DNA from 4 places in the Providencia manganoxydans genome. Region 1 is predicted to be linked to each of the others. Evidence: predicted binding sites of a transcription regulator. Region 1 holds the regulator's gene; each other region holds the start of a gene.
What was found. Region 1 encodes LexA, which represses DNA repair genes until DNA is damaged. Its sites were predicted from a motif close to TNCTGTATGTACATACAGNA; they were not measured.
Positions count from the first base shown of each region.

Region 2: a site for LexA is predicted at 3,288-3,307, ahead of JI723_RS12015 (metal-dependent hydrolase). Genes of this name have one in related genera too.
Region 3: a site for LexA is predicted at 5,188-5,207, ahead of JI723_RS08510 (DinI-like family protein). Genes of this name have one in related genera too.
Region 4: a site for LexA is predicted at 2,319-2,338, ahead of dinB (DNA polymerase IV). Genes of this name have one in related genera too.

Region 1 covers NZ_CP067099.1:544,692-552,398, reverse strand. Annotated here, with positions in the region: gene JI723_RS02380 (TonB-dependent receptor plug domain-containing protein) at 1-791, shown strand, start outside; gene JI723_RS02375 (winged helix-turn-helix domain-containing protein) at 1,267-1,605, shown strand; gene JI723_RS02370 (hypothetical protein) at 1,938-2,210, shown strand; gene JI723_RS02365 (FidL-like protein) at 2,211-2,690, shown strand; gene zur (zinc uptake transcriptional repressor Zur) at 3,349-3,870, shown strand; gene lexA (transcriptional repressor LexA) at 4,121-4,738, opposite strand; gene JI723_RS02350 (diacylglycerol kinase) at 4,855-5,229, opposite strand; gene plsB (glycerol-3-phosphate 1-O-acyltransferase PlsB) at 5,355-7,707, shown strand, end outside.
Region 2 covers NZ_CP067099.1:2,673,036-2,680,742, reverse strand. Annotated here, with positions in the region: gene JI723_RS12025 (YkgJ family cysteine cluster protein) at 491-877, opposite strand; gene JI723_RS12020 (L-cystine transporter) at 1,127-2,518, opposite strand; gene JI723_RS12015 (metal-dependent hydrolase) at 2,697-3,272, opposite strand; gene hxpB (hexitol phosphatase HxpB) at 3,463-4,128, opposite strand; gene JI723_RS12005 (YniB family protein) at 4,377-4,916, shown strand; gene JI723_RS12000 (fructosamine kinase family protein) at 4,963-5,832, opposite strand; gene JI723_RS11995 (FdhF/YdeP family oxidoreductase) at 6,315-7,707, shown strand, end outside.
Region 3 covers NZ_CP067099.1:1,925,050-1,932,756, reverse strand. Annotated here, with positions in the region: gene yejM (LPS biosynthesis-modulating metalloenzyme YejM) at 1-442, shown strand, start outside; tRNA gene JI723_RS08545 (tRNA-Pro) at 516-592, shown strand; gene JI723_RS08540 (hypothetical protein) at 926-1,345, opposite strand; gene JI723_RS08535 (DUF1345 domain-containing protein) at 1,623-2,300, shown strand; gene JI723_RS08530 (DedA family protein) at 2,316-2,864, shown strand; gene JI723_RS08525 (class I SAM-dependent methyltransferase) at 2,909-3,643, opposite strand; gene JI723_RS08520 (GNAT family N-acetyltransferase) at 3,984-4,403, shown strand; gene JI723_RS08515 (GNAT family N-acetyltransferase) at 4,429-4,962, opposite strand; gene JI723_RS08510 (DinI-like family protein) at 5,224-5,484, shown strand; gene JI723_RS08505 (MipA/OmpV family protein) at 5,576-6,376, opposite strand; gene JI723_RS08500 (hypothetical protein) at 6,399-6,641, opposite strand; gene JI723_RS08495 (response regulator) at 6,960-7,637, shown strand; gene JI723_RS08490 (ATP-binding protein) at 7,627-7,707, shown strand, end outside.
Region 4 covers NZ_CP067099.1:1,079,573-1,087,279, forward strand. Annotated here, with positions in the region: gene nqrM ((Na+)-NQR maturation NqrM) at 1-55, shown strand, start outside; gene JI723_RS04740 (hypothetical protein) at 162-536, opposite strand; gene JI723_RS04745 (glycerophosphodiester phosphodiesterase family protein) at 990-1,889, opposite strand; gene dinB (DNA polymerase IV) at 2,364-3,419, shown strand; gene pepD (beta-Ala-His dipeptidase) at 3,465-4,925, opposite strand; gene gpt (xanthine phosphoribosyltransferase) at 5,457-5,921, shown strand; gene frsA (esterase FrsA) at 6,084-7,334, shown strand; gene crl (sigma factor-binding protein Crl) at 7,404-7,707, shown strand, end outside.

The sequences.
Region 1 (7,707 bases):
ACAATAAAAAAAACGTTGTTACTGGTATCGAAACCTATGATGACAATCGCCAACGTGCATTTAACTGGGAATTGATGGCGCGCTACCATTTAGACAATAATGATACTGTACAGTTTTCTATTTCAGATAGAAGCCGTTTCCCGACACAAAAAGAGCGCTACACCAAAAACAAGATGAAAAATAAAGATAGCTTTGTGATCAACCCCCATCTTGACGCCGAACGCGCACTTACCTATGACTTAACCTATAAAGGCTATATCACCCCTAATTGGTCCTACAATGCAAGCGCTTACTATAATCATGTTTCTGACGCGATTATGGCTCATTATATGTACTATGATCCCACAGAAGATTCAGATGTTTATCAAAATAGAAATAGTGGCAAAGTGAATTACGCGGGTATTGATCTAGGCAGTAATGGACAAATCTCCGATTGGATGTCCATTGGTCTAAATTATAGTTATATTCATGCAGATCCAAAGCATTATAGCGTAAAACATATTGCTGAATTACCGTCACACAAGGCATTTGTCTGGGTCAAATTCACTCCTTATGAGCCTCTCAGTTTCACAATAACAGAGGAAGCAAGAAGTTGGGCTTTTAATTATATTGATAATAATGACAAAGTACGTGGTTTTGCTAAAACAGATATTCGTATTGATTATGATCTAGGTCAAGGTATCTCCGTAAATACATCTATAAATAATTTGTTCGATAAATCATATCAATATACAAAAGGTTATATAGAAGAGGGCCGTAATTATTGGTTGGGTATTGAATATAATTATTAATATGACTTAGGTAAGGTAAGGAGTTTTTCCTCCTTACCTAATTAGAAATCATTTTAATTTTCTATCTTAAATTAAAATTATTAAATAACATCCAAATATATAGGTATTAACACTTAAGACCATTCTTAATAAATAGCCAAATATAATACAACAATGATACCCAAACCTATATTTTAGATATATATATTTTTTTACACATGAAATAATTCTTTATTAAGAATAAAAATCCACCCAACAGCAAAAAAAACTCTATAACTCCATTACACCTCTCAGATCAATATATTTGAACTCAGGATTCAAAAAAGCTCATAGCTCAATACTTAAAGTTAATTGCATCCCTATTTAAACTATATGCATTACAAATATTTATAAAAAAACATATAAATTAACAATTTTTCCATTAAAACGTTTTTTTCCTTTTATTATAAAAATCAAATTTTTCTAGAGTTAAAATTAGAGAGAGCAAGCTACATTTATGACAAAGATCAAAAACTATCTCATTAATAATAAATTTATTTTTGAGACTGAAAAGTGTCTCATTTTTTTAAATAATGAGACAGATCAATTTATTGAGCTTTCAAAGCCTGCATCCCGCTTATTGAATGAAATAATTATTCTAAATCAAGAGTCCCAAATAGCGACCAGAGATGATTTACTTACCAATGTTTGGGAAAAACATGGATTAGTAGGCTCAAACAATAACTTAAACACCTATGTTAGTGAAATAAGAAAAAATTTGAACTTATTGGTATTGATCCAAAATCTATTGTTACAGTACCTAAAAGAGGTTTTCGCTTTGACTGTAAAACAGTAGAAATAATCACCCAAGAAAATAGTGTATCTAGCTTACCAGAAGAGGAATTTATACATTATGGTGACAAACCCAAATCAACCAATATTGTTCATCACGATGAGAACAGTATTGATCCTAATAAAACACATGATAATCAAAGCATAATAAACAAAAATGCTGAAATTCATGAATTCTTAACTGTTGCCCAAGAAAATAAGAATGAAACCGCATTAACTCAACCAGTAAAAAAACAAGAAAACATTAGAAATAATTATGTTTTATTCATTTTAATTGCAATTATTACTGTTTCATTAACGTTAACTTTTCATTTTATAAAAGATTCTGATGCCAGTATGCAAATGAATGGCTACATTGCAGTGAACCAAAGAGCTCAATGTATTATTCAGATCCCCATTCATTTAGCTGAAAATTCATCTAAAGATCATCTCGATTTTATCAATAGAAAACTTGATAAATATAATGTTGATTGTAATCAGCCGAAACGCATCATTTTACTTTCAGAACCCAACAATATGCAGCCTGCTGATAAAAACCTTTCTATCAGTATTTGTAAAGAAAAAAATACTCAATATGACTGTGTCTCGATCAATGATCAGAGAATTTAAATGAAAAAGTATATTTTATTATCTTTGCTTGCTGTATTTTCAGCCTTATTTACGGCAGTTTTTCTTCATCAAAAAAGCCATAATATTAATATGTGTCATTCAGAACTTTTATGGATAAAAGATAACGGAACAGATGAAGGCTTGATACTAAAATCAAAAACCAATATTCTCATTGACAATGATAATACTGGTAGAATAAAGATGTATGGCTATATAAAACAAAACAATGTATTTTATCGCTTAGATAGAGCTATATACTTTAACTTTCAATCAATTGATAAAAATCATCATTATTCCATACATATTAGCCAACTATCTATAACAAACTCAGATAATGTGCCAAAAGAGTTATTTGCCAACTTTATTCAGTTAGAAGAAGAAAAGATAAACTACTACGTTAGCATTACTAAAATGGATGATGATATTTATATTCTAACAGATGAAGCTTACTCATCTTTTACTTGTTACGTAGAAAAGTAAAAAATCAAAATACTAGCAACATGAAAAAATAATAAGCACACTATTTTAGTGTAACCATAGCAAGGATAATTCATTTACTAAATATACTAGGAATAACTGTTTCATTAGTCACTAAAGTTGACTTAGTATAAATGGGAACGTTAATATTAACTTTTATACTCTAAATAATTCGAGGTGCAGCTAGGCGACAAGTGAACGAATCGCCAGGAGCATAGAGCACTATGTGACGGGCGTGAGTGAACGTAGTCAACAACGCTGAAACTTAAAGTATGACGAGTATATATTGTATAATCCTTATTGATACAAAATTAATATCCAACCTAATATCAAACATAAATGAATATAGTTATCGCTCATATTTTATATAATTTGGCTGATATCGCTTTATGACAAACGACCGAACAGAATTCATGTTGCTTACTATTTGATTCATCCACTGTTAATGGAGTATGCCCTGATGCTCAATGAGTTTGGCTTAATAAGGCACCTTTTCCCCAAATTGAGTTATACCATCTCTAAATCAAATTATTGAGTGGCAAGCAACAGAACTAAAACTTGTTGGTAACTTTCATTAAAAATGCGAGGATTACCTAGATATTTCTAAATTATGGTAGACTACCCTCAACAGCAATAACAGTTTTGAGTAGGGCTCTCGACCATGAAAAAAATGAATGAAGAAAAGTTGCTCGCAATGGCTGCGCGGTTATGTGGAGCTCGAGGTGTTAGGCTCACATCGCAGCGAGAAACTGTTTTACGTTTGATAGCTAAACAACACGGAGCCATCAGTGCATACGATTTACTTGACCTGCTCCGTGAAGTAGAACCACAAGCTAAACCCCCTACTGTCTATCGTGCTTTAGAGTTTTTGATGGAACAAAGCTTTATTCATAAAATAGAATCCACTAATAGCTATGTTATTTGCCATCATTTTGATAACCCGAGTCATATATCAGTAATGTTAATCTGTGATCATTGCGGCAGTGTCGCCGAAAGTGATTGTGGGGTAATTGAAGCTGCCATTTTAGAATTAGCCAAACAAAATCAATTTCAGCTACGTCATACTGTGGTAGAAAATCATGGGGTATGCCAAGCTTGCAGCGAAATCGTGAATTGCCGAGATCATCAACATTGCGATCATGATCATCAACAGCCCTCAGTAAAAACAAAGAAAAAAACTTAAAAAAAGAGCTATTGATAGGCTGATAGGCTGATAGGCTGATAGGCTGATAGGCTGATAGGCTGATAGGCTGATAGGCTGATAGGCTGATAGGCTGATAGGCTGATAGGCTGATAGGCTATATTAAACCATCCGTTTTCCTACCCATCACGCTTTAAATTGAAAAATAAACACTTATATCGCGGGCAGATCCCCAAAAACATTAATGGGTACAATCTGCCAGCAACATTTTAATCATCTTTACGATGCAATCTTAGCACCATTCACCATTACGGATCACCCCCACAGCTAACCCCTCAATCGTGAAGTTTTGCTGGCGTAGATCGACAATAATAGGTGCAAACTCAGCGTTCTCCGCGATTAATTCGACACGATTACCTTGTTGTTTAAAACGCTTTACCGTTACTTCATCTTCAATTCGTGCGACCACAACTTGCCCATTATGGACATTTTGGGTTTTATGAACAGCTAACAGATCACCATCCATAATACCAATATCTTTCATCGACATACCATTCACACGCAGTAAAAAATCCGCATGTGGTTTAAAAAGTGCTGGATCAACTTGATAGTGGCTCTCTATATGCTCTTGAGCTAATAATGGTTCACCCGCAGCTACACGGCCAATCAGAGGAAGCCCTTGAGTATCATTCTCTTCTTCAAGCAGTAAACGAATACCGCGAGAAGCACCAGAAACAATCTCAATAACCCCTTTACGCGCTAACGCCTTAAGATGCTCTTCTGCCGCATTAGGCGAACGAAAACCAAGGCTTGCTGCTATTTCAGCGCGTGTAGGTGGCATACCCGTCTGAGAAATGTGATCGCGCACCAGATCATAAACCTGCTGTTGTCTAGCCGTCAGTGCTTTCATCTCGTTCCCCTGTTTGTTTATACAGTCAGACTGTGAGTATATACAGGTAAATGAAGATTTGAAACACTTAAATCACGGAAGTGCCACATTTATCGAGACTAACCGACACTTTAAGACTAACCAGCAAAATAACGCTGCCACAATACTGTAGCCCAGATAACTAGCGCCAATCCAATTGTGATAAATACCGCCGCCGAACCGATATCTTTTGCTCGTCCCGATAATTCATGGTATTCACTACCAACACGGTCGACAACCGCTTCAATTGCACTATTAACTAACTCTACAATAGCTACCAGCACAACAGAACTAATCAGTAATAGCCGATCGACATAACTGACGTCCAAATATAAAGCAATAATTACCGCAAAGATCGCAGCTACCGCCTCTTGGCGAAATGCCGCTTCATGCACCCATGCCGCTTTTAATCCCTTAAGAGAATACCCCGCAGCCTTAATTACACGGGTGAATCCCTTAGTTTGGTTTGCCATATTTATTCCTCAAACTTACAAACGTTCATCATTTTTTGCGGTCAAAGTTAACTGTCAGTAACAGATTTACCCGTTGATTTCTGGTATGCTTACAAAGCATTGTTAACAAGAGGCTATAATCATTTATGTCACTATGGCGTAAAATATATTACAACACGTTGAATTTACCACTTAAATTACTGGTAAAGAGTAAATTAATTCCAACGGACCCAATTTCAGAGCTTGAGCTGGACACGACTCGGCCCACATTATATGTGTTGCCTTACCATTCAAAATCTGACCTTTTAACATTACGTCACCAATGCTTATCTATCGGCTTGCCTGATCCTTTAGTCGATAATGACATCAACGGGACTAAATTACCTGCTTACGTCTTTATTGATGATGGCCCGCGGGTCTTTCGCTACTACTCCCCAGATCCGCGTAAAGAGTCGGTAAAAATATTTCATGCCTACCTAGACTTACATCGCAGTAATCCGAATCTCGACATTCAGCTATTGCCTGCGTCTGTCATGTTTGGTCGTGCTCCTGGGCGTGAACGTGAAGGGCATACTCCTGCACCGCCATTACGTTTGCTCAATGGTATTCAAAAATTCTTCGCCGTCATCTGGCTTGGGCGAGACAGCTTTGTGCGATTTTCACCGATTGTCTCGATGGGATTAATGGCACAAGAGCATGGTACAGATACCATTATCGCGAATAAATTGGCACGTGTTGCACGCATTCATTACTCACGCCAACGTCTTGCGGCTGTCGGCCCCAAACTTCCTGTACGCCAAGAGCTATTCAATAAATTATTGACCTCAAAAGCAATTGAAAAAGCGGTTGAAGACGAAGCTCGCAGCAAAAAAATACCATTGAAAAAAGCCCAGCAAAATGCTGTGAGTATGATGGAAGAAATAGCGGCTAACTTTTCTTATGAAGCTGTACGATTGACTGATCGAGTACTTGGTTGGACGTGGAACCGTTTATATCAAGGGATCAACGTTCAGCACGCAGAGCGCGTACGCCAATTAGCACAAGATGGCCATGAAATCGTTTATGTCCCTTCCCATCGTAGCCATATGGACTACCTACTGCTTTCATATGTTCTCTACCATCAAGGGCTGGTTCCACCGCATATTGCAGCGGGTATTAACTTAAATTTCTGGCCTGCTGGGCCAATTTTCCGCCGTCTTGGTGCGTTCTTTATTCGCCGAACGTTTAAAGGAAATAAGCTCTATTCAACTGTTTTTCGCGAATACCTGAGTGAATTGTTTGCACGTGGTTACTCGATTGAATATTTTGTCGAAGGTGGTCGCTCCCGTACTGGTCGTTTGCTTGAACCTAAAACAGGGACATTATCGATGACCTTGCAAGCCATGCTACGTGGAGACTCTCGTCCTATCACCATAGTGCCAATTTATATTGGCTATGAGCACGTTATGGAAGTGGGAACCTACGCCAAAGAGTTACGTGGCGCAGAAAAAGAAAAAGAAGGCTTTTTCTCAATGATCCGTGGCCTACGTAAATTACGTAACTTAGGTCAAGGCTATGTGAACTTTGGTCAACCGATATCGCTCACCCAATATTTAACTAAGCACGTGCCTCATTGGCGTGATTCCATTGACCCTATTGAGCCACAGCGTCCAAGTTGGTTAAACCCTGTTGTCAGTGGTTTGGCTGATAACATTATGGTCAATATCAATAATGCAGCAGCAGCAAATGCAATTAACCTTTGCTCAACCGCATTACTCGCTTCACGTCAACGTTCATTAACTCGTGAACAATTAATTGAGCAAGTTGAATGCTATCTACAACTATTGCGTAATGCGCCTTATACCGCAGATGCTACCACGCCAAATAAAACGGCTGAGCAACTGTTAGAGCACGCACTACAAATGGATAAATTCGAAGTTGAAAAAGACAGCATGGGGGATATCATTATTCTCCCTCGAGAAAATGCCGTTTTGATGACTTACTACCGTAACAATATCCATCACTTGCTGGTACTCCCCTCACTTATTGCCAGTATTCTGCTGCACAATGAACGTATCAGCCGACAAGAGATCCATTATCAGGTTGGGCAAATTTACCCATTCCTCAAAGCTGAGCTGTTTATGCGTTATAACAGTGAGTCGCTAACTGAAGTGGTTGACACTTTGATAGATGAACTAACCAGTCAAAAGTTAGTCTGTCTAAAAGAAGACGATATTGTGGTATTAAATCCACGCCGTATCCGCCCATTACAGCTATTAGCCGCCGGGGTTCGCGAAACCTTGCAGCGTTATGCCATCACATTATCTCTGCTCAATGCGAGTCCTGAAATTAGCCGTAATACATTAGAAAAAGAGAGCCGTATGTTAGCTCAGCGTCTTTCTGTATTGCATGGCATCAACGCGCCTGAGTTTTTTGATAAAGCCGTATTCTCAACACTAGTAGAAACATTACGCGAAGAAGGCTATATCGATAATGATGATAATGATATTTTCACGGCAA
Region 2 (7,707 bases), 2.1 Mb from region 1:
TACCACTGCTTAAGCTAATATATTCGTCATCTTTCAAGTTACAGGGCTTTTGTTTAAGTATAAGTGACTGCGCTCATAGAGTTTATAGGGGCACTCTATACTGAGTGGGGCAGTCACCATATAGTACAGAGCCTATCTCGATAAAAGTAATGAAAAGCTCAATGTTGTCATACAAATGACAACAGGTGCGATTAATGTATTTTGGGTCATTTCTCCTTGGTCTCTTCTGGCTAAGAGGAGAAATCCAAGGAGTTTGGTTTTGGGCGATGCCTTGTTGGTTAAACACAATAACTAATGGGGCTTTTTTATTTTAGTTCACATAATGTTTGAACCGAAAAGGAGCAAACACTCACACAAATATCATCAAAAAATGGCTCAATAAATTTAAAATTGTTCCGACTCTCTTACCTATCAATGAATGCTTTTATAAAGATCTATGGTGTCAGAAATAATAAGAAGATAACCCAGATATATCTGGGTCATAGACGGCTTAACAAGCGATTTGTGGGCGTTGAGGCTCTAGAGGGGGAAGGCCGTGAGCAGCACGAGCGCGGTCACAGGCTTCGTTATGTATGCCATCAAGCCATGATTGTTCAAATTCACGGCATGGTGTTGGCCTTTGTGTATAGATAGAACAGGAAACGCATTCGCCTATGTTGCCTGACAAGGCAGTACATCGGGTATTGTGTTTCTGGTTAGTCCCTTTCATTGCGCTCATAAACGGGGTTATTTGTTCGGTGAGTTCTTGAGGAACAACACCGCCCCCACTTTCACTTTCGGCCCAATAAAAAGAGACTCGGAAATAAGCGCAGCATGCACCGCAGCTTATACAAGGGTTATTGACAGGATCAGTTTTTAGTATATGAATATTTGTCATATATAAAACCACTAACAATTTTGATAATAGAGACCCGCAGAAGACGGGCTGACGTAACATAGGCAGGAGGCCCAGAATCGTTACTCAGGCGATATTATCTTACGTACTATTAACTATTGGCAAGGTTTTTTAGACGTTAATCCTGTTATTTATAATTATCCGTACGATAAATAAATTTAATTAAATTATTTTGACAACAAAAAAGCCTGCTTTAAACAGCAGGCTTTAAAAGTTGAATAACACTGAGGGTTAGACGTGTTTCAAATCACCATCATCCTCTTGGTTAAAGATAGCTTTATCCGTTTCACCCATGAGTTGGCTGGTAACCGTACCAGCAGTCATAGAACCACTCACGTTCAATGCTGTACGACCCATATCAATTAATGGCTCAACTGAGATTAGTAAGGCAACGAGTGTTACAGGCAGCCCCATAGCTGGTAGAACAATCAGTGCAGCAAAAGTCGCACCGCCACCCACACCAGCAACGCCAGCAGAACTTACAGTTACAATACCAACTAAGGTAGCAATCCAGAGCGGATCAAAAGGATTGATCCCAACAGTCGGTGCGACCATCACAGCGAGCATCGCAGGATAGATACCGGCACAACCATTTTGACCGATTGTTGCACCAAATGAAGCTGAAAAACTTGCAATAGATTCAGGTATACCAAAGCGACGCGTTTGTGTCTCAATGTTCAGTGGGATACTTGCTGCACTTGAGCGGCTAGTAAATGCAAAAGTTAACACTGGACCCGCTTTTTTGAAAAACTTAATTGGGCTTAAACCGGTTACCGCGATAAAGATGCCATGGATAATAAACATTAATGCAATAGCGACATATGAAGCGATAACAAAAGTACCTAAATTAATGATGTCTGACAGGTTAGAGCTTGCGACGACTTTGATCATTAACGCCATCACCCCATAAGGTGTTAAACGCATCACCAAACGTACTAATTTCATTGCCCACGCTTGTAATACATCAATCGCAGCTAATGCTTTTTCGCCACGTTCTTTATCATCTTTGAATAGTTGTAAGGCTGCAATACCTAAGAAAGCAGCAAAAATAACCACGCTGATAATTGAAGTTGGACTTGCACCAGTCAAATCAGCAAATGGATTTTTAGGAATAAATGATAAAATCAGCTGTGGAACAGTTAGGTCTGAAACTTTTCCAACATAATTACTTTGAATAGCATCTAAACGAGCGGTTTCTTGTTGGCCTTGTACCAAACCTTCAGCGGTTAAGCCAAATAGGTTAGCCATTAAGATACCAATCAGTGCCGCAATAGCTGTGGTTAATAGTAGCGTAGCGATGGTTAAGAAACTGATCCTGCCTAAAGAAGAGGCTTTGTGTAGGCGTGCGACAGCACTCAATATAGAAGCAAAAACCAATGGCATGATCACCATTTGTAATAGCTGTACGTAACCATTACCAACAATATTAAACCAAAGAATGGAGTCTTTAACTGTTTGATGACCATTGCCATAAACTAGGTGTAGCACGACACCGTAGGCAACACCGAAAACTAAACCAACCAATACTTTTTTCGACAGGCTCCAGCCCTTTGCCCCGAGTTTTGCTAATAGTATCAGTAGTGCTATAAAGACAAGCACATTAATTATTAAAGGAATATTCATTCCGAACTCCAATCGCAGTTTTTGAATTATGTTATTAGCGTTGCAACCTTAAAGGTTATAAGGGATTAGCTCATCCTAACAACTGGTTATATGTTATCAGTAGATAAATGACAATTCTTATACCGAAAAGTAATAACTTATGATGATTGATGCTTACAGTATATTACAAAACTGACACTTATGCAGAGTTATGCATATCTATTTGATTGTGAATATATTTTATAATGCCTTCAAATTGGCCATATAAATCAAAACTATAACTAGCGGGTAGCGAAAAAGCACAAACTGTCAATGCGATAGCAATAAAGCGTTCTGCACGTTTATTTGATTTACTGCGCAAGATAGGAAAACAGAAACGTATAGGCAGCGGCCATAAGAAAGGTACCCCCGAAGGGGTTAGCATATCGGCGATTAAATGGCTGATATAGCCAAGTAAGAAGGCTTGAAGTAAATCACTGGGAATTGGCCATTGTACCGCAAGCCATTGATAACATGTTATAGAAAGCAACAGCCAAGCAATTAGACTATGAGTAAATCCACGATGCCCACACAATTTGGAAATAGGTAATGACAAAATACGCAGCAACCGACCCGGTATAGAAGAAGGGTGATCGATATCTGGTAATAGTGCGCCGAGTAACGCGCCAGGCACCATATGCAGCCAATCACCTTGAGCAAGCTCAGGCGTTAATTCTAACTTATGTGCCATTACTAATGAGGCGACAGAAAATAGCAGGTGCCCTTCAGCGGTCATGGTGGATAAATTACCATCTGTTTATCTATACAGTTATACGGGCAGTATAAAGTGTTTAAAAAGAATATGATAGGGCTAAAAATGAAAAAAACTCTTAGTTATTAGTCGATAACGTTAGAGTTTTATACTTTTGTGCTCTATCCCTATCGATATGTGATAGGGATGAGTAAGAAAGCAGCGAATAGGGCGATTAGCGTAGGTATTTTTCAGTCAATTGCTCAAGTGAAGATAGCTTCACATCAGCAAGCCCCCAGCGAGGGTCGTTAAAGTGTTGTTTATCAGGAACAACAATCGAACGCATTCGAGCGGCTTTAGCTGCTATCATTCCATTAAATGAATCTTCTAACGATACACAATGAATTGGTTTGGTTTCCAATAAAGCAGCCGCATTAAGATAAACTTCAGGGTGCGGTTTGCTGTGAGGCAGCTCGGCCGCAGAAACAACCGCAGAAAAATAATCTCGAATTTCAAATAAGTTTAGGACTTTTTCTAGCATGTATTGTGGCGATGCAGAGGCTAATGCGATACGCAAATCCATTGAGCGGCAGAGATCAAGTGCATGGTGCACGCCTGAAAGAAGGGGACGCTGCTCTTCAACAAGCCCAATAACACGGTCAATGATCATCTGCTCGACTTGTTGAAGAGTATGGCCTTGCCATGGTGAAGCGTGGTACCAAAGTTCAACCACATGGTCGATACGCAAGCCTAATGTATCAGGCAGTTTGTCGGCAACGGAAAGGTCTAAACCTAGTTGACTAAAAACTTCGTGTTCAGCTTGTGCCCAAAAAGGCTCCGAATCAATCAGTAAGCCATCCATATCAAAAATAACGGATTGGATGGATAAGTTATGGTACATATCAAAACTCCATTCATAGCGTTTTTTAAGCCAACTTGAAACTGCTAGCCTTTTAGTGAGACACCGCATTGTAGCAAGTCAGCAACTGATTATATATATTTGAACATTTTTCTTTGTTAATAGCTTAGGAATTAATGAGTTAAATAATCTGAAAATCATTATCTGAGGAATATTAGCCAATGTAAATTTGGTGGCTTCTCAAAAATTCAGTTATGATTAGTTATAAAAAAAATTTTTGAGGGTTAATAATGAATTACCAGACTGCAAGTTATGTCGCAATCGGCAAGCGTATACTCGGTTGGATTGTTTTTCTTGTAGCATTAATTTCAACTTTAGCTTCATTGGTAAAATTGGCGGGTATGAAAGGATTAGAAGGTGAGGGGATTAATGCAGTAGCCAATGATTTTATTAAACTAATGGCAGAAATGACACGGCAAAGTACACCATTTTTGAATATGTTTTGGAATAATTCTCCTGTACCTCATGTCAATGAAGGGTTTTCAGGTGCAAATATTGGTTTTATGGTGATCTTTATTTTTATTTTTGTTGGCTTAGCGTTGAGTGCCTCAGGCCTACGTATGTACCGACAAATTAAATTTATTCGTGAAAGCCTTGAAGATCACGTTATTTTAGAAAAAGCCAAAGGTAATGATATTTCAAAAGAAGAGCTTGAGGCAAAAGTGACTATTCCTCGTCATACTATTTTCACCCAGTTCTTTATTCTTTATTTTTGGCCAATTGTATTCGGGATTGCGATTTACTTTGCTTTGAAATTATTGAATTGGTAAATCATCAGTTTATTGGCCCAGCAATTGTGTTGGGCCAACGTATCAATTATTTCCCATCAAGTAATTCATCAATAATAGAGCGTGCATGCACGTAACTCTTTTCAAGGCCAAAGATATTTGATTGGCAAAGTAAGTAATAGAGTTGGTAAATAGGCTGTCTTTTAATAAATCCGGCAGGTAGCGGCCATACGCTTTGGTAACCATCAATAATTTGGATAGGAAGCTCGGGGTATAGCGGGAGCATGGCGATATCACACTCTCTGTCTCCCCAGTAGCATGCTGGATCATATAACAGCCCATTATTCTCAGCAGTCATAGCACAGTTAGCGGGCCATAAATCACCATGCAATAGTGATGGTTGCGGTTGATGACCGGATAGCTTTTCTTTAACAACATCAACGATCCGTTGGATATCACCAAATACCATGCCTTTTTCTGCTGCCAATTGTAATTGTAAGCCAATACGCTTCTCTGCAAAAAAAGAGCTCCAGCGTTTTTCCCAGCTATTTGGCTGTACGATAGTGCCTAGCATGGTATCAAAATCGAACCCATAACTCGGTTGTTCCTCCCATTGATGGAGGTGAGCGAGTTGTTGACCAAAACGCCATGCATTAGTTGAATCGAAGTTTTTGAGGGGAAAGTATTCGAGAAGCAGGAAACTATGATGTTTATTACTACCCACACCATAAACTTTTGGGACAGTGATCGTGTTACTTTTAGCAAGCATTTCAAGTTGTTCGGCTTCTTGCTTAAACAAAGGTAAAAACTCACGCAGGTTTTGTTTTACAAAGATGGTATGTTGACCATAATCGATTTTCATCGTGTGATGAATATCACCGCCAGAGAGAATTTCTTTGTTATGAAATTCTGCTTCACCTAAGTGTTCGCTTAATAAACGATACATTGCTTGCCACATGACTCACCTCGCTTTGCTTTGGTCTTCACTATACTCGTCATACTTCAAGCTACAGGGGGAACTACGCTCAGCTAGTTGTTTTCTATACTCCTCCATCTATCTTCGCTTCTTGCCTACCTGCAACTCGAATTATTTAGTATATAACTCGATTCTATAGTGACAGTTTGGGAATTAACAGTAATAATTATTTAAAAAGAAGAGCCTATCACGAAATCAGTCACTTAGTTGAAAGCTAGTCTGGAAGTAATCATGAAGACATTACTTTTAAATTCTATTGATAAGTAATCATAATTAAATATTTAAATACGACTATCATTTGAATTTAATATTGAAGTCGCATTTAATCAAATAATTACTTATTGTAATTAATATTATTTGCTATATTTTCAATTGAATATAATTAAATTATTTTAAATCATAATTAGAATGTAATTATTTGATATTTATTCTTTGCCATATTTAAATTTGAAAGAGTAATGAAAATGAAACAAAAAATTGAAAATTATACAGGTCCAGCAGCAGGCTGGGGAGCCGTGAAAGCCGTCGCAGAAGCTATTCGTGGTCAAATGAATGTGAGTCACGATGTTATTGCTATGTTTGAAATGAACAAACCAGAAGGCTTTGATTGCCCTGGCTGCGCATGGCCTGATCCGAAACATTATGCTTCATTTGATGTATGCGAAAATGGTGCTAAAGCGATGTCATGGGAAGCCACATCAAAAAAAACAACCCCTGAATTTTTTGCTAAACATTCTGTAACTGAATTATTAAAATGGGATGATTACGATTTAGAAAATGAAGGTCGTTTAACTCATCCGGTTAAATATAATGCTGAAACTGATCATTATGAAGCGATTGAGTGGGATGAGGCATTCAGACAAATAGGTAAATGCCTAGCGAATTATTCAAATCCTAATACTGTTGAGTTTTATACCTCTGGCAGAACATCAAATGAAGCTGCATTTCTATATCAATTATTTGCCAGAGAATATGGTACGAATAATTTTCCAGATTGTTCAAATATGTGCCATGAACCAACCAGCGTCGGGCTAGCAGCCTCGATCGGCGTTGGAAAAGGAACCGTCCTATTAGAAGATTTTGATAAAGCCGATTTGGTTATTTGTATTGGGCATAACCCCGGAACTAATCACCCAAGAATGTTAAGTTCATTGCGTGAAGTTTCAAAACGCGGTGCAAAAATCATTGCCATAAATCCGCTTAAAGAACGTGGCCTTGAGCGATTTGAATATCCACAGGATCCCGCGGAAATGCTGACTTTTGATTCCACACCTCTGGCGGAGCATTATTACAAAGTGCGTATTGGTGGCGATACTGCGCTAATAAAGGGTGTCATACGCTGTATTCTGGAGCAAGATGATGAGGCAATTGCTCAAGGCAAGCCATCTATATTAGATAATGATTTTATCCAAACACATACTGTTGGGTTCGATGCCGTTAAACATGATGTCATGACGACGAGCTGGGAAAATATATTACGTGTTAGTGGGTTATCAAAAGAGCAAATAGAACAAATTGCTCAGTTATATATTGACGCTGATAACACGATTATTTGTTATGGAATGGGGATCACCCAGCACCAACATGGCACTCAGAATATCCAACAACTGGTTAATCTACTTCTGCTCAAAGGGAATATTGGGCGTGAAGGCGCGGGTATTTGCCCATTGCGTGGTCACTCAAATGTCCAAGGCGATCGTACAGTGGGGATCACTGAAAAACCAAGCAAATCTTTTTTAGATAAGATAGAGCAGCGTTTTGGTTTTAAACCACCAGCGGAATTCGGTCACGCAGCGGTGGCAAGTATGCAAGCGATATCCGAGGGAACAGCGAATGCTTTAATATGCATGGGAGGTA
Region 3 (7,707 bases), 1.4 Mb from region 1:
TACCATTGTAGTTATCACTGCAAATTATAATGGCGAGTCTGAAGCTGATGATTGGTTTAGCGGTAAGCAGTTTGATCGTAAAAAGATGCAAGTTCCTTTGTTTATCTATTGGCCGAATACCCCTAGCCAGGAAATTGATAAACTCACTAGCCATCAAGATGTACTAACAACCATCATGCAACGTTTACTGCATGTGTCCAATTCACCTGACGATTATAGCCAAGGGGAAGACTTGTTCAGTCCTGACCGCAAGTACCCTTGGGTCATTACAGGCAGCAATAACGATGTGGTGATCACGACAAATGATGCAACGCTCTATATGGACAAAAATGGCCAATTTAGCATCTATGATTTGCAAGGCAATGAAGTTAAAAATCAAAAACCTGATCTTGCTCAGTTACTGAAAATTTTTACCGAACTAAAGCGGTTTAATGAAAATTAACGCTTAAAAATCAATCAGTCGAGCAAGTGAAGCCTTGCTTTCATAAGCAAAATGAGTAGTATAAATCAAAGTTCGGCATGTAGCGCAGCTTGGTAGCGCACCGTCATGGGGTGTCGGGGGTCGTAGGTTCAAATCCTATCATGCCGACCAATTTTTTATAGAGAAACCAACCTGTTAGGGTTGGTTTTTTTGTGGGTAAAATTTGAGGTGGGTAAAAGTCGGGTTGGATTACGCTGATTTTGCCTTTCTTTTAGAGCTCATATTAGGCCCCGCGCAGAAATATAGATTAGTGTACAAGCCTATTATGATTCATGAGTAAGTTATAAAGGAAACGCACTCAGATTAAATCAACATTAACCATGCTTAATCAAATGGTGTTTCTGATTGGCATAATGAAAAATAGAAATGAAGTGATACTATTATTCTATTAATAGAAAAATAGTATATTAAGTAAGTTCAATATAATATTTCAGCATACTCAGGTTACTGGATCGCTTTGGTGGCCGGTGCTTCACAATATTTAGTCCATAGACCATCCACTTGGGCTTCTGTCAACAATTCATCTATCCCATCAATAACAGGTATAGAAATATTAATGGCACCATCGGGTCGAGTATATGTTTTGACAATAAAACGCTTATCTTCTGTTTTCCTTGAAAAATCATAATGTCGTGAAACAAATCCACAAACGTAGCCAACCTCTCCACCATTATGTGAGATTTTATTAAAATGGTAACTTACATCCTTAAATGTTTCTAATTTAGGATTTTCTAAATAACCTAATACTGTACGTTCAACACGTTCAATCATGTTGATGTCATCTTTATAATTTAATGTCATACCAAATAAAAAAGCAGAACCAAGAAGAAATAAAGCAATAATGACATAAAATATTTTATTCATAAAAAGACGATCTAAATAACTCACTAATAAAAAATTCACAAAACGAGGCTATAAAATAGTTTCGCTAGTATAACAATTTATTTGAAAACTACCTCAATTTTTAGCAATATAATCTATTGTATTAACCATCAGTTATTGATTAATTGAAGTTTATATATAGCAAAAATGTAACTTTATCCAGTATATCCCATCAATAAGAGCACCAGTAAATTCTCTACAACATCACTTCAACCATTTGATATAATAAAATTATTTTGTTCATGTTAAGGAATGCATCATGTTACGTTACATCTTTCGAATAGTTCATCTTTTTCATCATGCATTTCATTCAAGGCCTCGCTTTATTATTTCTTTATTTGTTGCAGTTGCGACTTTTGTTGCATTACTTCCCTACCAAAATACCATGATGTGCTTAATTCTAAGCTGGAACGCATTTGCTTGGATCTATTTATTATTTCTTTTTGCTCGCATAATTAATCGTAAAACTAAGAACATTCGAGAAATCACTAAAGTCGAAGATGAAAGTGCTCGTATGGTGATTTTTTTCCTCGTTGCTGGTTGTTGTGTCAGTTTACTGGTACTATTTTTTGCATTAGGTGGACATGGCGACTTTCCGAAAACCGATAAATTTGTGCCCTATGCACTCACCGCTTCTACACTCATTTCTTCATGGCTATTACTCCCTGCGGGCTTTACGATGCATTATGCGCACCTATACTATAGTAATGAAAATCAGCAACAACCATGGCTACGTTTTCCTGATGAGATCCTTGCCCCAACATATTCGGACTTTATGTATTTTTCTTTTACCATTGCTGTAGCATCGCAAACTGCTGATGTGGAAATCGCCTCAAGCCCGATGCGCCGAGCAGTATTACTTCAGTCCGTTATTTCATTTGTATTTAATATGGCAATATTAGGGTTATGTATCAATATTTCAGCGAGTTTCTTTTAGACTAATTAGGTAAAAATGACAGCAGAATTCACAAATTGGATCACAGAATATGGTTATTGGGCTACCTTTTTTGGTGCCATGATAGAAGGTGAGACCGCCGCTTTTCTATCTGGCGTTGCTGCTCATAACCAATTACTTTATTACCCTTGGGTGATGTTATTTGCCGCTTTAGGGGGCATAGTCAGTGATAATGTTTTATTTTACGTTGGTTACTTTGCTGGCTCTCAGATCTTACCTAAATTTCACCGTCATCAGAAAAAAATCAATCGTGTCCAACAATTGATCCGTCAACATGAAAATTTCATTATTATCGCTATTCGCTTTGCTTATGGCTTGAGAACTGTGGGCCCAATCATTATCGGAGCGAGTAAAGTTAATCCATTTAAATTTTTTATATTAAATATTTTGGGAGGAGCCTTATGGGGGGTCATTATTGTTTCTTGCGGATATTTTATTAGTTCAGCGATACTCGCCTTACCGATACACTCTTCTTTAACGTGGTTTTTACTTATCATTATTGCCGTAGTTCTCTTTATTTTTTTACGACGTCAATGGAAAAAATAGAAGCTCAACCCCTTATATGCTAAAGCTTCTATCTGATGATCAGTTTAAAGTGGTTTACGTACACTTAATAGAAACAACATTGGCCGTTCTTGCTCTTCTTCAAGTAACGGATTTTCTGCAATTTGCGCAGCTGTAGGCCCCCACTCATCTATTTCAATGATTTCAAAACCAGTTTTAACCAACATATTTATCCAACTGGATAACTTACGATGCTGTTTTATTACCCCTTCCGCAAACCAGTCCATCCTTCTATCACCTTCTATCTGATATTGATTTACAGGCCATGATTTATATCCTTCATTGTCAACACACCAACCTTGATGGATAGCCGCAGTAAAAATAGGATGTTCAGCAGAAAATACAAACTGGCCGCCAGGTTTAAGTGACTGGAAAACAGTTGAAATTAAAGATGAAATATTTACGATATAATGTAGTGTCAGCGAGCTATATACTAAATCAAATTGTTGTTTAGCTAACGAAAGTGTTTCTAAATCGGCTTGTTGATAAACTATATTATCATCTTGAGTAAGCTCGATCGCTCTTGCTAACATTTTACTGGATAAATCAAGTCCAGTAACCGATTTTGCCTGTTGCACACCCGCCCATCGGCAAAACCACCCATAGCCACAACCAAGGTCAAGCACGTTTTTAGCTGAAAGAGAGGGGAGTAATTGTTGCATTTTTTCCCACTCTGGCGCACCTGCTAAGCCATGAATAGAGCGAGGTAACGTTGCATAACCGGCAAAGAACTGTGGATTATCATAAATATTTTGTGACATGGTTAACTCCCTCGTTTATATGGAGTTATTATATGAATAAGTATAATTAATCATCAACTGCGTTTTTAGATACGCTATTCTCTTACTTGCGTTCATCTTGTTGATTTTTATCTTCTGCTGGGAAACCAGTAAAATAGATACCAATAATGGTGATTAACCATCCTACCTTTTTACTATTAAGAACTTGGTTAAATAGATTCATAACAGCCCCAATAAATTTATTTTTATCCTATGCACACTATCATTATTCATCATACTCAAATATTCTATTTAGCTATATTTACACAAATTTCAGTCTTTGTTGGCTGATATCGCGTTACTTTATCAATAGGAACTTGTTTTGAATCACTTCCGCCTTGCAACTCCACAAGATATTGATGGCTTAATTGAGATTGACAGTATAAAAACCCACGAACGTGCACTAAAAATTGCTCAGTGGGTAGCAGATAAAAATTGTTATTTAATTGAACAAGAAACACAAATTTATGCTTATGCTGTTTTGCATTATCACTTTTTTGATTTTGGATTTATTGAGATGTTGATGGTGAGCAAGCAATTTCGGCGTCTTGGTTTAGGCGTTGAGCTGATTAATCAGCTCAAACTCATTTGCACAACTAGCAAACTATTTACCTCCACTAATCAATCTAATACAGCTATGCAAGCCTTGTTAAATCATACACAATTTTTAGCTAGTGGAGTCATTGAAAACCTTGATGACGATGATCCTGAATTAATTTATGTCTGCAAATTAATAGATTAATTCACCAATAGACCGATTATTATTGCTATAGCAATGCAGGATCCATCACCACATCGGCAAGTTTTTGATTAAATTGTTGGTAAACTTGCCAATCAATAGTGGTTGGAAAGCTCAAAACCTCTAATTGATGTGGTGCAAACTCGGTATGGTAACTTGGATGAAAATGCTGATACTCATTTTGCTTAAAACCACAGTGCTGATAAAAACGTAATCTTTTTCGGCTTATTTCATCTATAACAGGGTCGATTTCTAAAATAATATTGTTCACTTGCTTACTCAGGAGTTGCAATATTTTTTGCCCATATCCATTACCTCGTAGATTAGAAGATATGGCAAAGTGCTCAACATAATAAAAATCATTAATTTTCCAGCACTCAACAAAACCTATAAATACCTCGTTCTCAGTAAAATAGTATAAATAATAATCTTGATGATTAAGGATCAATTGCCGCCCTTGAAAACTTCTTTTTTCATAAGCTGGAAATGCTGAATCATAGAGGTGATTGATATTGGCTATTTCTAACGTATCTTTACTACTCAGTCTTTTTACTATCAACATTACGTGCTAAACCCATTCTTATTTCGTTAAATAATGATGGTTAGCATACCCAAACCCAATCAGCTAGCAACTGGTTTTTTTTAATCTCATCAACAAGCCAATATCTTAACTTACTGTTTTTAATTAAATAAATTAACAGCCCCTCCATTATATTTTAGATGCCTTTCAAATTATAAAAAATATTATCATCCAGATATTGACTTTATCCCTCACTCAATTTAAAAATACTGTATATCAATACAGTATTGAGTTGAGGTGAATATGTTACGCATTGAAATTTTATTTGATAAAAATGCACCACAAAAACCAAGTGATGTGATGCTGCAAGCTCTAGAGGCTGAAGTCGCACGGAAGCTTAGTCCGCAATATCCCGATATGGTCACTCGCGTTGGTTTTAGTTCAGGTCAACGCATTAATATTTCAGGAACTAAATTAGCGCAAGATAAAGTTCGCATTGAAGAAATATTAGAAGAAATTTGGATGGATGATGGCTGGATCCCTGAACAAAATCCAGAGGAATAGCCCACACATTCAATACCAATGAAAGGAATGTGAGGTCATTAACTCAACATTCCTTTCATTATCAATAGATGCTTTAAATTATAATGATAGTCTAAAATGTATACCTAATACCGCCTAGACCTACCCAGCCTAAACGTTGTTCAGTGAGCGAACTTTTTGCTGCATCGCCAACAAGGTAATAAGCGCCAATGCCGGTATAAAGGATCATATTTTCATTGACGTTATAATTTAAAATCGCGCCGCTATGAATATCTTTAAATCCACTACCTGCATCGTACTCATTAAAACGTGAGCGATTAGCTTGTTGTTTAGAAACACCAAAATAGGCTTGATTATATGCTTTATTTCCCCACACGGTAGCCAGCGTATATTCAACATCCCACTTATCATTTATTTGATAGTAGCCTATCCCACCTAACTCTACATTCACCGTTCGACCAATATCACGACCACCATATTTACGATCTGAGGTTGCCATATCAACAGATGCGTATAATTGGTAATCCTTTATGCTGTAATTAATTTCCGCACCGACGGTCATTGAACCATCAAGATCCCCCATTCCTTTGAGATCTTCATTTTTACTTCCCAAAATACCAATTTTTTCATCACGACCTGCGTCATAACCGATTCGGCTAGAAAAAGTCAGACTTTCTGTTATTCCTATTGCCCACTCAACCCCCTCTAAACCTATGCTGAATACACCATAATCATCAGAAATGTACCCATAATTCAAATCAATCAGCGGTGAAAACAAATATTTACTTGATCCTTCATAGGCTGGCATAAAAGAAGCTCCGCCACCTAATACCAAAACACTTTCTCCTGCCATAGAGCTACTAAGCGGCAATAGCCCTACAACAATCGTTGCTACCGTTTTCAATCTTTTCATTAATAAATCCTAGATTATTTTATTAATATATTTTTTTACGAATAAAAGTTCTAATTTCTTTTATTGGGTTAAGATCGCTTTTTATTCCACCCGTGATTTTTCCAGTGGTAATACACTGCTTCTCTCTTTTACAGGTATTAATTTCTTTCAATGAAAGCATTGATAGTGATGTTTTTGATGTATGTTCAATATTTTTCCCGACTAAAACCGACGCAATGGAAATAACCATCACAAAAATAGGGATCTCAATTAGTTTTAATTTCATTTTCTTTATTCCAATAACTGAGTAGGTGCTAAGATAATAATCTTATTCATATTTCTTACCTTAAAAATTGGTTAAACCAACCTTAAGGATTTATTAAAGACGCCATTAGTTTTGTCGGGTTAACCTCTATATAATTCGAGATGCCGCTAAGCAATAAGTTAGTGAGGCGCTGACAAGATGAAAAACTGTGTGACGGGCACGAATAGACATCGTTTCTATCCACAAATGAAAAGTACGACAAATTAAAACATGACGATTATAATCGTTAATAAATGACTACCTATTGATACCGCGCTCTAGGTCTATAGAGGTGATAAAATGAATATCTTATTAGTTGAAGATGATCTTCAACTAGGCAAAGCGCTATGCCGTGGTTTAGAGTTGGCTGGCTTTAACCCGCTATGGGTTCGATTACTTTCTGACGCAAAACATCAATTAAATACACGTAATTTCGACTTGATGTTATTAGATTTAGGCTTACCTGACGGTGATGGCAATGAAGCATTAATCGCCTGGAGAAATTCGGGCCAGTCAATTCCAATTATTATCCTAACCGCTCGTAATCAAATGGATAATTTGGTAACTAGCCTAGATTCCGGTGCGGATGATTTTTTAACTAAACCATTTGCAATGCCTGAGTTGATTTCTCGAGTCAAAGCAGTCAGCCGCCGTATGGCTGGGTTTTCCTCTGAAATTTGGCAACTGGATAACCTCCAACTAAACCCATTAAACCATCAAGTATCACTGAATGAACAATTACTATTACTTTCAGGTAAAGAATATCAATTATTATATGAATTGGTAAAAAATGCCGATAATGTGGTGCGTAAGGCCGATCTCGAACAACGCTTATTTGGGCTAGATGATAAAGTTGAAAGCAATTCTCTCGAAGTCCATATTCATAATTTACGCCGTAAAATAGGTAAAGACCGCATTATCACGATCCGCGGTATTGGTTATTTACTCAAAAAAGAAGCGCAACCAAGTGAAAGTTAAATCCTTTTTTATCTATACTTTTTTCTTACAGATAAGCTCTGTCGTTTTATTGTGGGCGCTATTTGTTGGC
Region 4 (7,707 bases), 530 kb from region 1:
TATGGCACGTGAGCAAGCTCGCCAAAAGATGTTGGAAAAAAACCGTATTATCTAAAATATTTAATTATTATCTTATAACCTTAGCTGTATTGGTGACAGTTAAGGTTATATCTTCACGTTTTTATCGAAATATTCTCTTGATTGTTTTGGTATTAAATTTTTTAATCCATTTTTTTTAGAGACATTGAGCATGTACTGGAGAATGGGAAAGCAACATACATTCTTTGAGAATCACCATTTACTCCTATAATAACATTTCCGTTATCTTCCTTTTTTATATTACATTTTAAACGGCTTGTATTGTGCCAAATTTCACCGTTTGCAGTGGTAATTGTCACGTTCCAATAGTCATCATATTGTGGCGTATAAATAAGGGTATAAGCATTATGTATTATTTGTTTATCTTTAATATCATACTCGGTATGGCTTGTACCTAAATGTAAAATTTTATCATGTGTATGAGTTATTGAAAAAGATTTTAGGTCACTGTTCCAAAAATTTTCTAATGTTACGTTACCTATAGGTGCTAATTTCATTATGACTCCTAATACTGGCTTTTTATATTATGATATTTTAATTTCTTTTAGAGTATATTTTATTTTATGGCGTTAATTATAAAGATTTAATATATAATTTAGCATTATTATATTATTATATTATTATATTATTTAATTATCATTTTTAATGACTATCAATTAAGTATTATTATTGGCTTTTAATGATAAGGGTTTTCTAATAACTATTATGTGATTGTAAGAGGGGAATATTTTTAATCTATTATTATCTTGAAAATAATTACAATGTTTTTTGATTTTTAATGAAAATAGTATTTTATGTTCCCTTCTTAGAACCAAGTAAGAATAGTATTATATACCTACATGGGAATGTAATTTTCTTTTTGTATTATAGGTTTACATTTAATATAAAAGGCTTAATTTAGTTACACATTATGAATTATCAAATGTAGCTTAATTAAGCCAAAAATAAATTTATTTTTTAAATAGTTGTGGTGAATCAACCATCACGGCATCAGCACCAATTTCTTTAGCAAATTGATAGTCATTGATGTTATTAACACCAAATAAAACTATGTATGCGTCACCATTTTTTCTAAAGCAATCAATCGCTTCTTTATCCCACGATAAGGTTGCCGGTGAACGTGCTTCGCCAAGCGTGTATTTTTCAATCACTTCAACTTTTCTATGTAATTCAAATCCATACCAACGCTTTTTAGATGCTTCTTCAGTTGATGTTGAACATTGATGATTCATCGTATTATTGGCTAGTAGTGTGCGAGTTTCATCACGGCTTTCAAAGGTATTAATGCGATCAGAGCGTTTCGCTAAAGCTTTTATAAACGCATTGTTAGTTGAATAAAAACGGGTGTTGTTAAAGGCATTAGTTTTTTCTAACAGAGTGTAAATAGCTTCTGCTTGGATGTCTGGATTTGCATCAGGTGATTTTAAATCAATATAAAATTCAGTATCAGGATATTTTTTAAGAACAGATTCAAGCGTAGCAATGGTTGTTTCTGCTAATGGCAATTGGATATTATTTTTTTTATTAAATTGATATGCCGCATTGATTTTGTTGAGTTGTTTGGCTGAGTAATCAGATACTACACCGTTCTTATCGGTTAGCGCCTTGAGTTCACTAGGTCTATATAAAACAACTTGATTATCTTTAGATAACTGAACAGTTAACCAAATAATATCAGCTTGATTTTCTTTTGCTAACTTAATGGCATAAAGGGTATTTTCAGGGGCGTCAGCGGTACCGGCACGATGTGCCACGATTAATGGTGATTGAGCAAGTGCGCTGTGGCTGGCAAGAATAAACAAACTGAAAACCATCCCTTTTTTTAATTGTGGAATCAACGTTTTTATCATATTGGCTACCTATAAAAATATTTGTTTTCTACCCGTCATTCTTCAAGTGACAACATCTCCATTAAGTCATGGTGACTAAGTTCATTCGCATTAGTGACATACTAATGTGCTAGTTCTTAGCGATTCATTTACTTATTGCCTAGCTGCACCATGAATTATTTAGAGTGTGAATAAAGCTAAATTAATTTTTTGAGTCCTTTTTGTAATACTTTTCTCAGTATTTGTATGCAATATCTCATCTAATTAGGACTAACTTTGTTCGAGAGCACTTCAATCCGTAATTGTTAACAACCCTTCGAGGACAGAGAAGTTTGACAGCGATATGTTTCAATCAGATGAACATATGATTATTGTTGAATAACTTAGCTTTTTTGATTACGTAGTGGTGACGAGTTTATTTTTGTTGAATAATTGCGCATTAAAATAAAATACTGTATATTTATTCAGTTGTTCATTTTCTTTTGGTGAATTGCTGTGCGAAAAATAATTCATATTGATATGGACTGCTTTTATGCAGCAATAGAAATGCGTGATGACCCTAGCTTGCGTAATATTCCTATTGCCGTCGGGGGAAGTGCCGATCGTCGTGGGGTGATTAGTACCGCTAACTATGAAGCTCGACGTTATGGAGTACATAGTGCAATGTCTACGGCAGTTGCATTAAGGCTGTGCCCTCATCTAAAAGTTGTATCAGGCCGAATGGCGCTTTATAAAGAAACTTCTTTGCATATCCATAAAATTTTTTCTCGCTATACCGACCTTATTGAGCCACTTTCTTGGGATGAAGCTTATTTAGACGTTAGTCAGTGTGAGCTGCATCATGGTTCAGCAACCCTAATAGCTCAAGCTATTCGTCAGCAAATATTTGATGAATTGCAGCTTACGGCTTCGGCGGGGATCGCCCCAATTAAATTTCTTGCCAAAATAGCTTCTGATCTGAATAAACCCAATGGTCAATATGTTATTACTCCACAGAATATGTCTGAGTTCGTTCTTTCACTGCCATTGAAGAAGATCCCCGGTGTTGGCAAAGTTACGGCACAAAAATTGTTAGATATGGGATTAGAAACTTGTGCAGATGTACAACAGTATGATGTTGTTAGTTTAATAAAATCGATGGGGAAATTTGGACAAGTGTTGTGGGAGCGTTGTCACGCTATTGATGAACGTGCAGTTAACCCTGAAAGGCTACGCAAATCTGTTGGGGTTGAACGTACATTAGCTGAAGATATTCATCACTGGGAAGAATGCCTGCCATTACTTGATAAGCTTTATGAGGAGTTAGAGCTAAGATTGACTAAAGTTAAGCCTGATCGTCGTATTGCACGCCAAGGGGTAAAAATTAAATTTAATGATTTTCAGCAAACAACCCAAGAACATGTTTATCCTATATTAGATAAGCAAGATTTAATTTTATTAGCTAAGCAAGTTTGGGAAAATCGCCGTGAAAATCGAGGGGTTAGGTTAGTTGGTTTGCATGTTACTCTTCAAAGCCCACAAATAGAAAGGCAATTGCTATTAGCACTTTAAGTAGGCAAAACACTCGCCTTATGACGAGCGCTTTGCCACTTAAAATTAGTTTTTAACTGGGATTGCTTTTAAAACAGCTGTCAATAATTTCCAATATTCACCGACACTCGCGATATGTACTCGCTCATCAGGTGAGTGTGCGCCACGAATGGTTGGGCCAATAGAAACCATATCCATATCAGGGTAAGGTTTTTTGAATAAGCCACATTCCAATCCAGCGTGGATCACCATGACATTAGGTGTTTTACCAAACAATTTTTGGTATGTCTCACTGACTAAATGCATGACTGGTGAGTCTGCATCTGGTTGCCAGCCCGGGTAGCTCCCCTCGGCTTTATACTTAGCCTGTGCAAGCTTACTGATTGATGTCAGCATGTTAACAACATAGTTTTTGCCGCTATCAATTAATGAACGAACTAAGAAGATCACTTCAGCTTGCTTGTCTGTCATTGTTACAACACCTTCATTAAGGGAAGTTTCAACAACGCCTTTTGCCACATCGCTCATACGGATAACACCATTTGGTGCCGCATTTAAGAAGAATACAAAGCGTTTTTGGCAGTCTTCAGTGAGAGCTTGTAGCTTTGTTTGCGTTTCTTCTAATAGCAGGACTAAATTTGGTTCAACGACGGCTAATTCATTTTTTAAGATACCTTCATAACGCGCTCTGAGTGCAGTTAATTCAGTCACTTTATCAGCAGGAACCGCAATAATGACATGTCCTTCACGAGGGATCGCATTACGAACGGTACCACCGGTAAACTCCAGCAGTTTTAAGCCAAGATCTTCTTGGTGTCCTGCAAGGAAGCGTGCCAGTAGCTTGTTAGCGTTGCCTAAACCTAAATGCACATCACCACCTGAGTGACCGCCTTTTAGACCTTTCAACGTCATGGTAAAGGTTTTATAACCTTGTGGGATGGCTTCACGAGCTAAATCAAAGGTGACTGTGAAATCCACGCCCCCTGCGCAACCCATGTAGATTTCGCCTTCTTCTTCTGAGTCAGTATTGATCAGTATGTCTGCTTGTAACCAACCAGCTTGTAGGCCAAATGCGCCATCCATACCAGTTTCTTCGGTCATGGTTAGCAATACTTCAAGTGGGCCATGTTCTACACTATCATCAGCTAAAACTGCGAGTGCAGATGCCATACCTACACCGTTATCTGCGCCAAGAGTGGTCCCTTCGGCGGTTACCCATTCTCCGTTGATATAAGGACGGATTGGATCTTTAGTAAAATCATGAACGGTGTCATTATTTTTCTGTGGAACCATATCTAAGTGAGCTTGTAAAACAACGGCTTTACGATCTTCATAGCCTTTGGTTGCTGCTTTACGGATCAAAATATTACCAACTTGGTCACGTTCTACGTGAAAACCTTTTTGTTTTGACCATTCAATAATATGTGTTGCTAGCGCTTCTTCGTGATGTGACGGATGGGGGATTGAACAAATTTTAGCAAAAATATCCCATAATGGCTGTGGTGACAGTTTAGCGAGTTCAGACACGTTAGATCTCCTAATACGACTTTGGTTATAACTCATTAGGCTTCAAGTAACAGCACCTTGCGTTAAGGTATGGTGACGGCGTTCACTGGCATCAGTCGCATACTGATGTACGCGACTCGCGATCCATTCACTTGCCGCCTAGCTGCACCTCGAATTATTTAGAGTATACATGTTCGAAATACTTTAACTTGCTGTACTAATTTGAAAAATAATAGCTTTGTTTATAGTAACCACTATAGTGTTTTTTTATTACTTCTAGTCGTTCACTCTTTTACAGTTTAGCTGTATCTCAAATTAGATAGAGCACAGTAATTTATTCTGTGAAAAAGGCATGGTGAAGTGATTCAAGCCATACAACTGATTATCTCAGCATACACCTTAATGCGATAAATAGTCAGTGTAAATGATATTAATTGATCTCAATTATCCGTTTTTGCTGGTTTTTAGCGAACCAAATCACTATAATCTCGCGCAACGTTTTTTTCCGCAAGACACATTTCAGTTTTACTCAGCTGTCGGGACCCAAATTTTATGAGCGAAAAATATGTCGTAACGTGGGATATGTTGCAAATACATGCCCGTAAACTCGCACAACGTTTACTACCTGTCGAACAATGGACTGGTATCATCGCTGTTAGCCGTGGTGGCCTTGTTCCTGGTGCGCTTCTCGCACGTGAACTGGGTATTCGTCATGTCGATACTGTATGCATTTCTAGCTATGATCATGATAACCAACGTGACCTCAACGTGATTAAGCGTGCCCCAGGTGATGGTGAAGGCTTTATTGTTATTGATGACCTTGTTGATACTGGCGGCACTGCTAAAGCAATCCGCGATATGTATCCAAAAGCACACTTTGTGACTATCTTTGCAAAACCAGCAGGCCGCCCATTAGTTGATGATTATGTTGTGGATATTCCGCAAAATACATGGATTGAACAACCGTGGGATATGGGCGTTGTATTTGTTAAGCCTTTGTGTGAGCAGGATAAGTAATCATTATTGTTTAGAGTATAAATAAAAGGTAATAATTGACGTTAGGATAGAAGAAATACCCTATTAACACATTATTACCTAATAAATTAAAACATAAAACGATATGATAGGGGAATGCGATGGCATTCCTTTTTTATTTAGCTCAACCAACAGGTTATCTAAATGACTCAACAAAATCTTTCCGAAAAACTGTTCAAGCCAAAAGTTAGGCAGACCGAAACATCGACACTGGTTTCATACTCTGCTTATAGCCCACCGATTATAAAAAGTCATTCTGCGCTCAGTGGTACGCAACATGCAGGCTGGTACCGAATGATCAATCGCTTAATGTGGATCTGGCGTGGTATTGATGCTTTAGAAATAGAAGAGGTTTTGAGCCGTATTGCGGTTACTGATGCAGAGCGTAGTGATAATAATTTACTTGATACTATTATCGGTAATCGGCGTGGTAATTGGTGTTTTGAATGGTCAAACCAAGCGATGCGCTGGCAACAAAATGCATTACAGTTTGAAAGTGGCGAGCAAGCCAGTCGAGCATGGTTACGTGCAGCAAATTTATACAGTATCGCGGCATACCCTTTTATTAAAGGTGATGAATTAGCGGACCAAGCGATTGTATTGGCTTGTAAGGCTTATGACAGTGCTGCACAGTTTTCACGTTATAAGTTGAAGAAAATTTCATTTAAGATTGATGGTAATAAAGAGGTTTGTGGCTTTTTACATATTCCATCAACAGGCCAAGGCCCATACCCGACAGTGATGATTTGTGGCACGCTTGATAGTTTGCAAATTGATTACTGTCGCTATTTCCGGGAATACCTTGAACCTCTTGGCATTGCCATGCTGACATTGGATATGCCATCTATCGGCTATTCAGTTAAATATAAACTCTCACAAGAAACGAGTGTTTTACATGAGCAAGTCGTTAGGCAATTAGATACCATCCCTTGGATCGATCATACACGCTTTGGTCTTATTGGCTTACGCTTTGGGGCAAATATAGCCTTAAGATTAGCTTATATGTGCCCTGATAAAATTAAAGCGGTTGCTGCATTGGGGCCTATTGTTCATAGTTTATTACATGAAGATAAATATCAAAGCGATATCCCTCGAATGGAGTTAGATGTTTTTGCTAGCCGTTTAGGGATTTACTACGTAGATGGTGCGGCACTTCGACATGAGCTAAGTTGTTATTCATTAAAAAATCAAGGGCTTTTAGGTCGTAGGAGTCAAGTGCCAATGATGTCGGTGCATTGGAAGAATGATATTTATAGTCCAAAAGCGGAGTCGGATTTAATTATTCGATCATCTATGGACAGCCATTTATTAACACTTCCAGCTAGCCCAGTTTTTGAAAATTTTCAACGAGCACTCAGTGAAACGACAGATTGGCTAAAAAGTAAAATAGTTTAATTTTATTTAATAACTTGATTATTTTTTAACTTTTGTTAAAAAGGGATCTCTCAACAAGGAGATCCTTACATGGCTTTACCAACAGATTACTCTAACGGAAAGTATTTAAAAAAGTTTGCTGCTTTGGGACCTTATTTACGAGAAAAGCAATGCTTAGAAGGCAGCTATTTCTTTGATAGCCTTGCTGTTTGTGTCAACACCAATATTGCGCCAGAGAAGAGGGAGTTTTGGGGCTGGTGGATGATACTATCACCAAGTGAAGAGGGATTTGAGTATTCATATCATCTTGGGCTATACAATAGCCATGGTAGCTGGCAAGCAAAGCCACTAAAAGACCATGCAGTTACTGATTTTATTGAGCAAAATCTTTTAT